DNA from 2 places in the Salinicola endophyticus genome. Region 2 is predicted to be linked to the other one. Evidence: riboswitches for the same ligand, from Rfam matches in the RefSeq annotation. Region 2 holds a riboswitch; the other holds the start of a gene.

Region 1 (7,193 bases), 1.1 Mb from region 2:
TTCGCCATCAAACTGAGCCGACACACAACACGAGGAGCGCACACCATGTCACTGTCCCCCTTCCACCTCGCCATTCCGGTTCACGACCTGCCCGCCGCACGCAAGTTCTACGGCGAAACCTTCGGTCTGAGCGAAGGCCGTTCCAGCGAGCAGTGGGTGGATTTCGACTTCTACGGCCACCAGCTGGTGATCCACGAGCACCCGCAGACGCCTTCTCAGCAGGCGGCACACACCAACCCGGTCGACGGCCACGATGTACCGGTGCCGCACTTCGGCATCGTCTTGAGCTGGGATGAGTGGGAAGCCCTGGCCGAGCGCCTGAAAGGCTTCGGCACCGAGTTCGTGATCGAACCCTATGTGCGCTTCAAGGGGCAGGTCGGCGAACAGGCCACCATGTTCCTGCTCGACCCCTGCGGCAACGCGCTCGAGTTCAAGGCCTTCAAGGACATGAGTCAGCTGTTCGCCAAGTGAACCTGGCGGCATCGGTCTCGCCGGTTAGCCTCATTCGAGTGAACGCCCGAACGAGATAGCCAGAGAGAGATAGCCCGGATGAAACAGCCCGGATGAAACAGCCAGGGGCCGGTCAGTGACCGGCCCCTGGCGTTGGTGTCACCCGGCCGCGCCGGGCGCTTCCAGGCGGCGCAGGCAGAGCACGCCGATCATTAGCGCCACGAGCAGCAGTCCCCCGATGAACAGCGCCACGCCGTGCCAGCCGCCCCAGTACCAGAAGGCACCGCCGAGGGTGCCGGCGACACTGGAGCCCAGATAGTAGCTGAACAGATAGAGCGAAGACGCCTGTCCCTTGGCTTGCCGGGCACGCTGCCCGACCCAGCCGCTGGCCAGCGAATGGGCGGCGAAGAAACCGAAGGTAAAGATCAGGATGCCGACCAGAATCAGACTGATCGACTCGAGCAGGGTGAGCGCCAGCCCCACCAGCATCATCACGATGAACAGCCAGAAGATGCGCGGCCGCCCCAGGCGATCGGCCAGCGAGCCGGCCCAGGCCGAGCTGTAGGTGCCGGAGAGATAGGCGATGGAGAGTAGCCCCACCAGCGCCTGACTGACCTGATAGGGCTCCGCCAGCAGACGATAGGCGATGTAGTTGTAGAGGGTGACGAAGCCGCCCATGAGCAGGAAGGCTTCGAGGAACAAAAGCGGCAGCCCGCGATCCTTGAAGTGCACCGCGAAGCCGGAGAGTACGCTGCGCGCATTGAACGGCCGCGGCGTGAAGTGACGCGACGGTGGCAGCCAACGAATGAACAGCAGCGCGGCAAGCAGCGCGACCAGGCCGATGATCGCCAGCGTCCAGCGCCACGGCACCCAGTCCACCATCACCCCGCTGATCAGGCGTCCACTCATCCCGCCGATGCTGTTGCCGCTGATGTAGAGCCCCATCGACAGCCCCACATAGCGCGGATGGATCTCCTCGTTGAGATAGGTCATCGCCACCGCGCAGAGCCCCGACAGTGACAACCCCGCCAGCGCCCGCATCACCAGGACTCCGGACCAGCTCGGCATCAACGCCGCCAGCAGCGTGCAGGTCGAGGCCGCCAGCAGTGCCACCGACATGATCGACTTGCGCCCCACGGCATCCGAGATCGGCCCGGTGATCAGCAGACCGATCGCCAGCATGCCGGTGGCGACCGAGAGCGACAGACTGCTGGTCGCGGCGTCGATGCCGAAGGCGTCGGAGAGAATCGGCATGATCGGCTGCACGCAGTAGAGCAGCACGAACGTCGAGAAGGCGCCCAGGAACAGTGCCAGCATGGTGGGCCGATAGCCGCGCCGGCCGCGCTCGATGAAGGCGCCCTCGGCGGCCTCCGCCTCGAGACGCTCGGCGGTGTCGTTCAGCGATCGGTTGGCATCCAAGGTGGCATCGCGCAGCGGCGCAAGGGGGCGGTGGCGGGGCAAGTCGAGACTCCTGATGAAAGCGGCCGCGCGCTGGCTGCCGCGCGCCGGTGCAGGCCTCAGCATAAGCCCGCGCAAGCCTTATTTCGAATATATGATTCGTAGTTTTTGATAGGCTATAAGTATCATTCCCGCGGACGAGACCATGGAACTGCGAACCCTGCGCTACTTCGTCGCCGTGGCCGAGGAGCTGCACTTCAGCCGCGCCGCCGCCCGTCTGGGCATCTCCCAGCCACCGTTGAGTCAGCAGATCAAGGCGTTGGAGGAGGAGCTGGGGGGGCGGCTGCTGGTACGCACCAATCGCCGTGTGGCGCTGACCGCCGCGGGCGAGCTGTTCCTCGTCGAGGCGCGCGAGGTGCTCGCCCGCGCCGAGCGTGCCTCGCGGCTGGTCTCTCGCATCGGCCGCGGCGAGAGCGGCCAGTTGCGTATCGGCTTCACCACCTCGGTGCCGCTGACCCCGCTGCTGCCACGCACGCTGACGCAGTATCGCCAGCGCTACCCCGACGTCGACCTGCGCATGCACGAGCTCAACAGCCAGCGCCAGATCCCCCCGCTGCTGGAGGGCGATCTGGATATCGGCATCATGCGCCCGGCCACGCTTCCGCCGGAGCTTTCAGCCTTCACCCTGATCCGCGAACCGCTGGTGGCCGTGGTCAATGCCCAGAGCGAGCTCGGCGCGGCCGATACCCCGCTGAGTCTGGCCGAGCTGGCCACCCAGCCCTTCGTCTACTTCTCGCCCGCGGCCGGTACCGGTCTGCTCGACCAGTTCAACGTGCTGTTCGCCCAGCGCGGGCTGACGCCGCGTCTGGTCCAGGAGGTCGGCGGCCCCAATACCATCATCAGCCTGGTCGCCAGCGGACTGGGTGTCTCGCTGCTGCCCGAGTCGTTCCGCCATATCCATATCGATAACGTGCGCTACCGTCCGATCAGTGATGCCGACGCGCGCTCCGAGGTGTGGCTGACCCATCCGCGCCATCACCTGACGCCACAGGCGCAGCACTTCATTCAGATCGTGCGCGATGCCATCGCCGGCTGAACCGCCGCGCGCCGGCTTTGCGCGGCCGCCCGCAGCCGGTAGAGTCTGCGCCAGACCCGCTCGCGCCGAGCCAGCTCATCACGACGCGTGCGTCATACCGTCGTCATACCCGCTTCATGCACACAGGAGACGCCACCATGCAATCCGGCTGGAGCCTCGGTCTCATGACCGGCACCGTGCTCGATGGCAACATCGATATCGCCATGCTGCGCAGCGATGGCGATACCATCGACGAGTTCGGCCCCTACGAGCTGGTGCCCTACGCCGAGGATATTCGCCCGCTGCTGGCCGAGGCCCTCGAGGCCGCCCGGGCGTGGAACTTCGAAGGCCCCGAGCCGGCGATCTTCCGCCGCGCCGAGGCCGCGCTGACCGAGGCGCAGTCCACCGCCGTGAGCGACTTCCTCGCCCGGCACGGCTTCCGTCCCGAACAGCTCAGTGCGGTCGGCTTCCACGGCCAGACCGTGCTCCACCGCCCGCCGGTGGCGGGGCGCCGCGGCGCCACTCGCCAACTGGGCGATGGCCAGCTGATGGCACGCCTGGTGGGCAGCGACGTGGTCTACGACTTCCGCAGTGCGGACGTCGAGCGCGGCGGCCAGGGGGCACCGCTGTCGGCGGTCTATCATCGCGCGCTGCTGCAACGCCTGGGTGCCGGCGCCGAGAGTCTGGTGCTCAACCTCGGCGGTGTCGCCAATCTCTCCTGGTGGGACGGCGAGCCATCCGACCAGGGGCGTCTGATCGCCTTCGATACCGGCCCCGCCAACGCGCCGATCGATGACTGGGTGCGCCAGCACACCGGCGCGGCGATGGACCGCGACGGCCTCATCGCCGCCCGCGGGCAGGTAGATGAGCAGCGGCTTCAGACACTGCTCGAACACCCCTACCTCGCCGCGCCCTACCCCAAGTCGTTGGATCGCTTCGACTTCCAGGCGGAGATGGCCGCAGGGCTGACGCTGGAAGATGGCGCCGCCACCCTGACCGCCTTCACCGCCGCCGCCGTGGCCCGGGCAATGGCCCTGCTGCCGCAGCGGCCCGAGCGGATCGTGGTGTGCGGCGGCGGGCGCCGCAACCCCACGCTGATGCGCGAACTCGCCCACCGCACCGGTGCCGAGGTGCAGCTCGCCGATGCCGTCGGCTGGCGCGGGGACGCGATCGAGGCCGAGTGTTTCGCCTACCTGGCCATGCGCTCGCTGCGCGACCTGCCGCTGAGCTTTCCGCTCACCACCGGCGTGGCCGCGCCCCAGCCCGGTGGCAGGCTGGCACGGGCCAACGCACCCGCTTGACCCGCTCTCTGCGCTCCCCCAGACTGGCCGGGATGTCTGCGCCCGGCCACTCGCCGGGCGCCGGCATCGACGCTTGACGGGGTGCCGGTGGAACCGGCTGAGATCGTCCTGCGCAGTGCCCTCCCGGGCCCGGCGCCACGACGGATCCCGACGAACCTGATCCGGCTAGTACCGGCGTAGGGATCAAGCGGAGGTCGGTGCTATCGGTCCACGCTCTCGGTCCGCGCTCACGCCCCATCCAACCTCCCCCCGCCTACGCTGTGCGCCGGCCTGACTTGAGTCATGCACTGGAGCACGCTCGACATGAAATCTCCCCAGTTCCTCTCGGATACGGCCAGGGTCGACAGCGCCGCCATCGCCCCGCTGCCCGCCTCGACCAAGATCTACGTCGCCGGCTCACGCCCGGACATTCGCGTACCGATGCGTGAGATCGCGCTGTCACCGACACCGACCCGCGACGGCTTCGCGCCCAATGCCCCACTCGCGGTCTATGATACTTCCGGTCCCTATACCGATCCGGAGATCCAGATCGACATTCGCCGCGGGCTGCCGGAGGTACGCCGCGCCTGGATCGACGAACGCGGCGATACCGAGTGGCTCGAGGGCCCCAGCTCCACCTTCGGGCGCCGGCGCGCGGAGGACCCGCGGCTCTCGACCCTGCGCTTTCAGCTCGCACGCACCCCGCGCCGTGCCCGCCCGGGCACCAACGTGACCCAGCTCCACTACGCCCGCCGCGGCATCATCACCCCGGAGATGGAGTTCATCGCCATTCGCGAGAACCAACGCCGGCGCGAAAGCCAGGGCGAGGCAGCCGACCCCAGCCTGGATCACCAGCACCCCGGCGAGGCGTTCGGCGCCCATCTGCCCGCGGAGATCACCCCGGAGTTCGTGCGCCAGGAGGTGGCTGCCGGGCGTGCCATCATCCCGGCCAACATCAACCATCCCGAGAGCGAGCCGATGATCATCGGGCGCAACTTTCTGGTGAAGATCAACGGCAACCTGGGCAACTCAGCGGTGACCTCGTCGATCGAAGAAGAGGTCGACAAGATGACCTGGGGCATCCGCTGGGGGGCGGACACCATCATGGATCTCTCCACCGGGCAGAACATCCACGAGACCCGCGAGTGGATCCTGCGCAACTCACCGGTCCCGATCGGCACCGTGCCTATCTATCAGGCGCTGGAAAAGGTCGATGGCGTGGCCGAGAACCTGACCTGGGAGATCTTCCGCGACACCCTGATCGAGCAGGCGGAACAGGGGGTGGACTACTTCACCATTCACGCCGGCGTGCGTCTGCACCACGTGCCGCTGACCGCCAGGCGCGTCACCGGCATCGTCTCGCGCGGTGGCTCGATCATGGCCAAGTGGTGTCTGCATCACCACCAGGAGAGCTTCCTCTACACCCACTTCGCCGAGATCTGCGCGATCATGCAGGCGTACGACGTCGCCTTCTCGCTGGGCGACGGTCTACGCCCGGGATCGATCGCCGATGCCAACGATGCCGCCCAGTTCGCCGAGCTGGAGACCCTGGGCGAGCTCACGCAGATCGCCTGGCAACACGATGTCCAGGTGATGATCGAAGGCCCCGGCCACGTGCCGATGCAGCTGATCAAGGAGAACATGGACAAGCAGCTCGCCTGCTGTGCCGAAGCGCCCTTCTACACCCTGGGCCCGCTGACCACCGATATCGCCCCGGGCTACGACCACATCACCTCCGGCATCGGTGCGGCACAGATCGGCTGGTACGGCTGCGCCATGCTCTGCTATGTCACCCCCAAGGAGCACCTGGGCCTGCCCAACAAGGATGACGTCAAGACCGGCATCATCACCTACAAGATCGCCGCCCACGCCGCCGATCTGGCCAAGGGCCACCCCGGGGCCCAGCGCCGCGACAACGCACTCTCCAAGGCGCGCTTCGAGTTCCGCTGGGAGGATCAGTTCAATCTCGGCCTCGACCCGGACACGGCGCGGGCCTTCCACGACGAGACCCTGCCCAAGGCATCCGCCAAGGTGGCGCATTTCTGCTCCATGTGCGGGCCCAAGTTCTGCTCGATGAAGATCACCCAGGAGGTGCGCGAGCGCTTCGGCGACGCCGCGCCGCCCAGCGATCGCGAAGCCGGCCTGCAGGCGCAGGCGGAGCGCTTCCAGCGCGAGGGCGGCGAACTCTATCGCGAGGTGTGACGACATCGCTGCTGCCACGCGCCGAGCGGCGCGTGGCAGCAGCGGGCGCCACACGCGACTTTGGTCGCAATCGGGTTATAGCGTATCCCGGTTGTGAATGGACGGATCGCAAACGTCTGCGGGATGGGTAGAATGCGCGCTTTTGCCCCCGGCAATCTGGCCTGCGCAAGGAGCCCGTGAATGACAACGAACAATGCCCGACCCAACCTGTGGCGACGTATTCCGCTGTGGCAGAAGATCATCGCCGGCCTGCTGCTGGGTATTCTCGCCGGCGCCCTGATGGGCAAGGACGCCAGTCTGTTCAAGCCGCTCGGCGACATCTTCATCAACGGCATCAAGATGCTGATCGTGCCCCTGGTGTTCTCCACCCTGGTGGTGGGGATCACCGGCATGCGTGACCCGCAGAAGATGGGCCGCGTGGGTGCCCGCACCATCGCGCTCTACTTGATCACCACCGCTTTCGCCATCGCCATCGGTCTGGTCGCGGCGACGCTGTTCCAGCCGGGGGTCGGCGCCGACGCCTCGATGAGCGCCCCACAGCAGGCGGGCGAGGCGCCCTCGCTGATCGACATCCTGGTCGGTCTGGTGCCCAACAACCCGCTGCAGGCGATGATCGAGGGCAACATCCTGCAGATCATCGTCTTCGCCATCGGCCTGGGTATCTCGCTGATGCTGATCGGCGACAAGGGCGAGCCGGTGGTGCGGGTATTCGAGAGCTTCGCCGAGGCGATGTACAAGCTGACCGCGATCGTCATGGCGTTTGCGCCGTTCGGCGTGTTCGGCCTGAT
Region 2 (7,193 bases):
GGACAGGTAGAGATCGATGATCGGCCCCAGCGTGAAGCCCATGAACCCGGTGAACGCGAAGGTCGCCAGAATGCCGGCAGACGAGTTGGCGGTCTTGTGCACCAGGAACATCAGGCCATAGGCACCGATGAAGAAGATGAAGATGTTGATCTGTGTGACGCCCAGCGCCATCGCGACGCCCGCGGTCACGGCAGAGAACATCAGGGTCATGGCCAGCAGCATGTAGGTGTTGCGTAACACCTTGTTGGTGCTGGCCACGCTCGATCGACGCTCGGTGACGTCGTGCGATGTGCGGTAGTCCATACGTATCCCCTCGGTTATGTCGATTACACCCATGGACCAGAATGCCCTTGCAAAGTTCCCCTGACAAGCGTAAATAGCGCCGCCGGAAGTGAAATAACCCTTTGAAAGCTAAAGAACCTGTTGACGGCCGAGGGAGAGCTGGTACTATCTCCCGCCGTAAGCCGGAGGGATGGCAGAGCGGTTGAATGCACCGGTCTTGAAAACCGGCAAGGGTTAACGCCCTTCCAGGGTTCGAATCCCTGTCCCTCCGCCACCGCATCATCAAAAAGGCCAGCTATTTAGCTGGCCTTTTTGCTTTGCACTCGCTGTTACCGGCCTTTCAATACGCCCGATCTCCTTCGCCTGAAGGCAACGCTCCCTACCACGCCCTCCTACGCCAGCTGCGCTTCGATCGCGCTCTTGTCGATCACCGACAGGACGCTGATGATCTTGCCGTCATGGCAGGTGTAGAAGACGTTCTCGGCGAAGCGAACCCGGCGGCCATTGACCGCCAGGCCGAGGAAGGTGCCCTGCGGAGTACAGTCGAACGCCAACCGGGCAGCGATGCGCGGTGGCTCGACCACCAGCAGCTCGATGGTGAAATGCAGATCCGGGATGGCCGCGAAATCCTGCTCCAGCATTCCACGATAGCCGGCGAACCCCAACTGGCGGCCATTGTGAGTCACCGCCTCGTGGACAAAGCGGTCCAGCTCGTCCCATGCCTGGCGGTTCAGGCAATCGATATAGCCGTGGTAGAGATCGGCAAGGTCGTCTCGGTGCATCGTCGGGCTCCGTTGTGTCACAACCGCGAAGCAGCGAGTGAGTCAGCTGCCCACGCAGTCTGGCATGGCCTTGCAGTGACGGCGAACCGCGCTCCCGGGCAGGCATCGGCGCCTGTCGGCGGGGCTCGAACGACACGAGTCGCTTTACGAACAAGTACTTGAAGCACGAATTCTGGTAACAAAGTTCGCCAGGAGTGCTACGCTTCGGGGCAGTTCCCGGTGAAGCCTCCATGTGTCGTCTGCTATCCCTCTTTCTGATCTGCTGCCTGCTGGCCGGCTGTGTCTCGGCCGTGCCGCGTCTGAGCGCGACGAATTTCCTCAGGGATAGTCGTACCTGCGAGCGCCAGACGCACCAGATCGCCGGCGAGCCGGAGTACCAGGCGTGCATGGGCCGTCTGGGCTGGCCGGACCCGCAGAGTCAGAGCGCACGAATTCAGAACGACACCAGCAGCGCCAATCGCGACCAGGACTTGCTCAACGAGGCGGTCAACGGGTTACAGTTTGGGTTGCAGTGGGATCTCGATCCCGACTAGCGCCATGAGGTGTGCCAGCAGCCGGCCTCCACCGAGCGTGACGCCAAACGGTCATATGCGGGCGTTAGGCTGGTCTGGGGCAAGCCTGCCCGATCGCGGACACCACGTCCCCATGCCACGACGTCGCACCCTAGACAATCGCACCTATACAGCGGCATCGAGTGAGCTACGCTCAACGTTCATCTCTTGCGCGAGGATTCCATCATGGCCGAGCCTTTCATCGAAGTGCGAAAGACCCTCAAGCCGGGCAGCCACAATCAGGTCTGCTACGAAGTCTTCGACGGCGATACCGGCGGCAGCCTGGGCTATTTCGACGAGGAGTCACAGGCCCAGCACCGCGCCGCGCGCATGAACGGCATGATCGAGCGCGAGACCGGTAAGCAACTGAGTCGCCCGTCGCTGGATGCCGAGGTCGAGTAGGCCGCCGCCAGCCCTTTCCTTTTTCAGGAAGCGCTTACTTCAATAAGCACTTCTCCCAATAAATGCCTCCCAGTCAGACCCGGGCCATCTCCGCCTGGGTCTTCGTGTTCCTGGCTTGCCGGGCTAGCTTGGTTTTCGAGAGAGTTTGGTTTTCTAGAAAGCCTGGTTTCCCGAGACAGCCTGGCTGGCCGTCAGTGATAGAGCCTGAGACCGACCCGCGTCACCCGGTTGCCTTCCATCTCACTGACCACCCAGTGGAAGCCGTGCCAGTCGACATCGTCGCCCACCACCGGATGGCCACCAACGCGTAGCGCCACGAACTCACCCAGCGTCATCTCCTGCTCGCCCGGGCTTAGGGTGAGACCATAGGCATTGGCTACGTCCTGCATCAGCGCCTCGCCGTCGAGCGAGAAGGTGCCAAAGAAGGCGCGCTCGCGCTTGAGTTTGGCTTCACCATTGAACAGTCGGTTCAGCGAAGGTAGATCGCCAGTGCGCCCGATCAGGCAGATCACGTCCCCTAGTCGCAAGCGGGTGCTGCCCTTGGGATGGAGCATGGCGTGCTGGCGAAAGATGGCCGAGATCAAGGTACCCGAGGGCAGCCGCAGCAAGCGGATGGGCGCATCGTCCAGCGACTCGTTCTCGACCTTGTAGACGAACATCTCGTAGTCGTTCTCGGGTAGCACACCGAGCTGGCCCCGGCGATCCGGCGTCGTGGTTTCGGGCAGCGCCACGCGCATCCAGTGGGCGAAACGCGCCAGGGTCGACCCCTGCAGCAACAGTGAGATCAGGACCACGAAGAAGGCCACGTTGAAGTAGAGCGCCGAGTTCTCGACACCACTGATCACCGGGAAGATCGCCAGTACGATGGGCACGGCGCCGCGCAACCCGACCCAGGAGATGAAGCCCAGTTCGCGCCAGCGGAAGTTGAAGAACGGCAACAACGAGACGAGTACCGCGACCGGACGCGCCACCAGGATCAGCGCCACCCCCAGGATCACGCTGGGCACGGCGTAATTGATCATTTCGGACGGCGTGACCAGCATGCCCAGCACCAGGAACAGCCCGATCTGACTCAGCCACGCCAGGCCGTCGTGCACCGGCAGAATGTGCGTCAGGTGGCGGCCGGGCTGATTGCCAATCATCAGCCCGGTGAGATAGATCGCGAGAAAACCACTGCCACCGATGGCGCTGGTAGCGCCGAAGATGCAGAACCCCAGTGCCAGGGCGAGCAGCGAGTAGAGCCCCGGCGCCAGATCGAGCCAGCGCAGCATCTTGGCCGATATCCAGCCACCGCCGAGGCCGATCGCCAGCCCCACGCCGAACTGCAGCACGAAGCGCATCAGCGTATCGCCAAACCCGCCCACGCCACCGGTCAGCATCTCCGCCAGCGTAATGGTAAGAAAGATCGCCATCGGATCGTTGGTACCCGACTCGATCTCGAGGGTCGCGCCGACACGCTCGTTGAGATTGACCCCCTGCCCCTTGAGCATCGAGAAGACCGCCGCAGCGTCGGTGGAGCCGACGATGGCCCCGACCAGCAGCCCCTCGATCGGACTGAGGTCGAGCAACCACATTGCCAGCAGGCCGACGATACCGCTGGTGAGAAAGACACCGATGGTGGCCAGCGACAGTGCCGGCTTGAGCCCCACGCGGAAGGTCTGGAAGCGCGTACGCAGGCCGCCGTCCAGCAGGATCATGGCGAGCGCCAGGTGACCGATCAAGAAGGCTTGCGAGTAATCATCGAACTGCAGGCCGAGCACGCCCTCCTCGCCCGCGAGCATGCCGAGCCCGAGGAAGAGTAGCAACAGCGGCACGCCGATCCGGGAGGAGACCCGGCTGGCGAGAATGCTCAGCGCGATCAGCGCGCCGCAAACGAGAAACAAGCTATTGATCGAGTCCACGAGACTATCGTCGATATCCGTTGCGAAAAAATCAGTATGCCATGTCGCTACCCGATTGCGCCGGGAGGTGCACCGAATTTTTTTTCTTTTTCATATGCCTAGAGCCAATGGGGGTACTCCCGTAGCGGCGTGCTCTGCGGCCCCAGCACACCGAGGGTCAGGATGACCGCGCGCATGCCGGCCCGATGAAGGTCGAGCGACGGCAGATGCTCGGCACCGTATGCCTCGACGAAGGCCTCACGCTGCGCCGCGTTTTCGAGCATCAGCTCGAGCAGGCACAGATCGAACTCCAGCGGCGCCCACACCAGTGCCTCCCAATCGGCCCAGTAGCCATCCAGCCCGCCGAGCAGGAACTGGTCGGGACGCAGATCCGGCAGGCTCCAGACCGCTCGGCTCGGCAGTGGCCAGGACAGACTGGCCAGCTCCACGGCATCGAGAGCGGCGTGGCCGGCGACGAAGGCGCGCGCCGCCCGCGGCCAGGCGTCGAGCGCGTAGACACCGCTCGCCGGATGCCCCCATCCCGGCAGCGAGTCACGGTGGAGTCGCCGCAGCTGCCGGCCCAACTGGCCCGCAAAGGCGATATCCATCCGCGCCGCCGGCGCCTGACGCCAGGGCAGGCTCCACAGCGGCGCGCCCTGGAGCCGTCCCAGCCAGGTCAACGGCAGCGGTGCCAGTGGCAGATGTTGCGGCAGCGAGCCTGCCAGCGCCGGCAGCTCATGGGCATGGCGCCAGCGATCGACACCGAAAAGCTCGCGCATGCCGCGCCAGAACGGGTCACCGTCGGCATCGGTACGGGCCAGCTTGTAGAGCTTGGGCGAGAGCTCTTCACTGCGCCACAGCCAGTTGGCACTGTCGGCAAAGCGCAGCGGCAGCGGCGTCAACGCCACCCCGGCATAGAGCGACACGCGGCGCGTCAGTTCGGCGTCGGCCATGGGCGGGAGATCTGACAAGATCGCGACTCCTCTCGAGTTCGGTGCATCGGGCCGAAGGTGGGCAGCGGCTTCCGGGCGGCGTACAATCGGCGCTCACTGGATAGGGGTGCCCGCCGGCCGGGCTGAGAGTGCAGCGCACAACCCTGGAACCTGAACCGGTTAGCACCGGCGGAGGAAAGGCCAGCCTGCCCGCGCATGATGCCCTCCCGCCGTTGCAGCCCCCGTCATGGGAGTGGTCATGTCACCACCCGGGCTGGACATTCGCCGCGCCTCGCTCACCTTCGGCGCCCGGCCATTGTTCCACGATCTCGCCGTCGAATTCGATGCCGGCAGCTGGACCTGTCTGCTCGGGCGCAGCGGCTGCGGCAAGAGTTCGCTGTTGCGCATGATCGCCGGCCTCGCCCTGCCCGACCGCCATCACATCGAGTGCACGACCAGCGACGCTCAGCCGCTGCGGGGACGCCTGGCGTGGATGTCTCAGCAAGATCTGCTGGTACCGTGGCTGCGGGTCATCGGCAACGTGATGCTGGGCACCAAGTGGCGTGGCCCGTGGGCCGGTCCGACAGCCTCGGCGGCGCGTGAACGTGCACTGGCACTGCTAGCCCGTGTGGGCCTGGCGGACAAGGCCGATGCCTGGCCGGCGGCACTCTCCGGCGGCCAGCGCCAGCGGGTGGCGCTGGCACGTACGCTGTACGAGGATGCCGGGGTCGTCCTGATGGACGAGCCCTTCTCTGCGGTCGACGCGATTACCCGGCTCGAGCTCCATGATCTGGCCAGTGAACTGCTCGCCACCCGCACCGTGATCATGGTCACCCATGACCCGCTGGAGGCGCTGCGGCTCGCCGACCGCCTGCTGGTGCTGCAGGGCGAGCCGGCCCAGGCGGTCCCGCTGGCGGCGCCCACTGGCCAGCGGCCACGGGCGCTGGATGATCCGCAACTGCTGGCCCATCAGGCCGAGCTGGTGGCCCTGCTGCGGGAGCCGGCACATGCCTGAATCGACCGCGCTGAAGGCGCGTCGGCCCGGCCTCTTGGGCAAGCTCCACGGCTCCGCACGGGTGCTGCTGGCGCTGGCGCTGCTACTCGCCGCCTGGCAGGCGGTCATCATTCTCACCGGTGTGCCCCGCTACATCCTGCCCTCGCCGCTGGCAGTGGCGCGGGCGCTGGTCGAACAGCGCGCGCTGCTGGGCCATCACGCGCTGGTCACCGCGACCGAGATCCTCGGCGGCTTCATCGGCGGCGTGCTGCTGGGCCTGGCGACGGCCCTGGCGCTGGCGCGCTTCCGGCCGCTGCGGCGCACCCTGCTGCCACTGCTGCTGGTCAGCCAGGCGATACCGCTGTTCGCGCTGGCACCGATCCTGATGCTGTGGCTCGGCTATGGGCTGTGGCCCAAGATCCTGATGGCCATGCTGATCATCTATTTCCCGGTCGCTTCCACCGGCTACGATGGCCTGCGCCAGACTCCACAGGGGTGGCTCGATCTAGCCACCACCTTCGGCCTGTCACGGCGCCAGACGCTGCTGCGAGTCCAGCTGCCGGCGGCGCTGCCATCTCTTGCCTCGGGGCTGCGCATGGCCGCCAGCGCCGCGCCGATCGGCGCGGTGATCGGTGAGTGGGTCGGCGCCAGCCAGGGCCTGGGCTATCTGATGCTCAACGCCAACGCGCGCCTGCAGATCGACCTGATGTTCGCCGCCCTGGTGGTGCTGGTGGCCTTCGCGCTGGCGCTCTATTTCGGCGTCGACGCGGCGATTCGCGCGGCGATGCCTTGGCACCGCGACCGCCTGGAGGCCAGCGTGTGAGCGACGCCCCTCAGGTAAGGCCATGCCCCTAGATGACGATCACAAGCCGACAATAACCCCAACCGGAGGGAACCTGCGTATGCCCACGCCATCTCGAACCATCCCCGCCACGCTCGGACCGCGCCGCCCGGCGCTTCTCGGTCTGATCCTGCTGATGCTGGCCACGCTGCTGCCGCTTCACGCCCAGGCCGATGACGACGACCTGACACCACCCCAGATGATTCCGCTGAGCGTGATGCTCGACTGGTACCCCAACCCGGTCCATGCCCCGATCCTGGTGGCCAAGCAGCGCGGGCTGTTCGCCAAGCGCGGGCTGGATGTCGACATCCAGGCGCCGGCCGACCCCAGCGTGCCGCCCAAGCTGGTCGCCGCCGGGCGCATCGACCTGGCGCTCAGCTACCAGCCGCAGTTGCATCTGCAGGTCGATCAGGGATTGCCGGTGGTGCGCATCGGCACGCTGATCGCGACGCCGCTCAATGCTCTGCTGGTACGCGCTGACAGCGGTATCGACGATCTCTCCCAGCTCGCCGGCAAGAAGGTCGGCTAC

What was found. Region 2 has a riboswitch for thiamine pyrophosphate ahead of ABV408_RS10075 (ABC transporter ATP-binding protein). Riboswitches for the same ligand answer to the same signal wherever they lie in the genome.
Region 1: it holds a riboswitch for thiamine pyrophosphate, as region 2 does, so the genes downstream of both, thiC (phosphomethylpyrimidine synthase ThiC) here and ABV408_RS10075 (ABC transporter ATP-binding protein) in region 2, are expected to answer to the same signal.

Annotation. Positions count from the first base shown of each region.
Region 1 covers NZ_CP159578.1:1,108,457-1,115,649, reverse strand. The annotation lists gene ABV408_RS05120 (VOC family protein) at 46-471, shown strand; gene ABV408_RS05115 (MFS transporter) at 610-1,911, opposite strand; gene ABV408_RS05110 (LysR substrate-binding domain-containing protein) at 2,054-2,944, shown strand; gene ABV408_RS05105 (anhydro-N-acetylmuramic acid kinase) at 3,082-4,224, shown strand; TPP riboswitch at 4,292-4,424, shown strand; gene thiC (phosphomethylpyrimidine synthase ThiC) at 4,528-6,405, shown strand; gene ABV408_RS05095 (dicarboxylate/amino acid:cation symporter) at 6,586-7,193, shown strand, end outside.
Region 2 covers NZ_CP159578.1:2,224,721-2,231,913, forward strand. The annotation lists gene ABV408_RS10040 (Bax inhibitor-1/YccA family protein) at 1-303, opposite strand, end outside; tRNA gene ABV408_RS10045 (tRNA-Ser) at 467-556, shown strand; gene ABV408_RS10050 (ester cyclase) at 675-1,064, opposite strand; gene ABV408_RS10055 (hypothetical protein) at 1,295-1,597, shown strand; gene ABV408_RS10060 (hypothetical protein) at 1,802-2,017, shown strand; gene ABV408_RS10065 (potassium/proton antiporter) at 2,209-3,918, opposite strand; gene ABV408_RS10070 (hypothetical protein) at 4,017-4,868, opposite strand; TPP riboswitch at 4,943-5,045, shown strand; gene ABV408_RS10075 (ABC transporter ATP-binding protein) at 5,089-5,844, shown strand; gene ABV408_RS10080 (ABC transporter permease) at 5,837-6,646, shown strand; gene ABV408_RS10085 (ABC transporter substrate-binding protein) at 6,726-7,193, shown strand, end outside.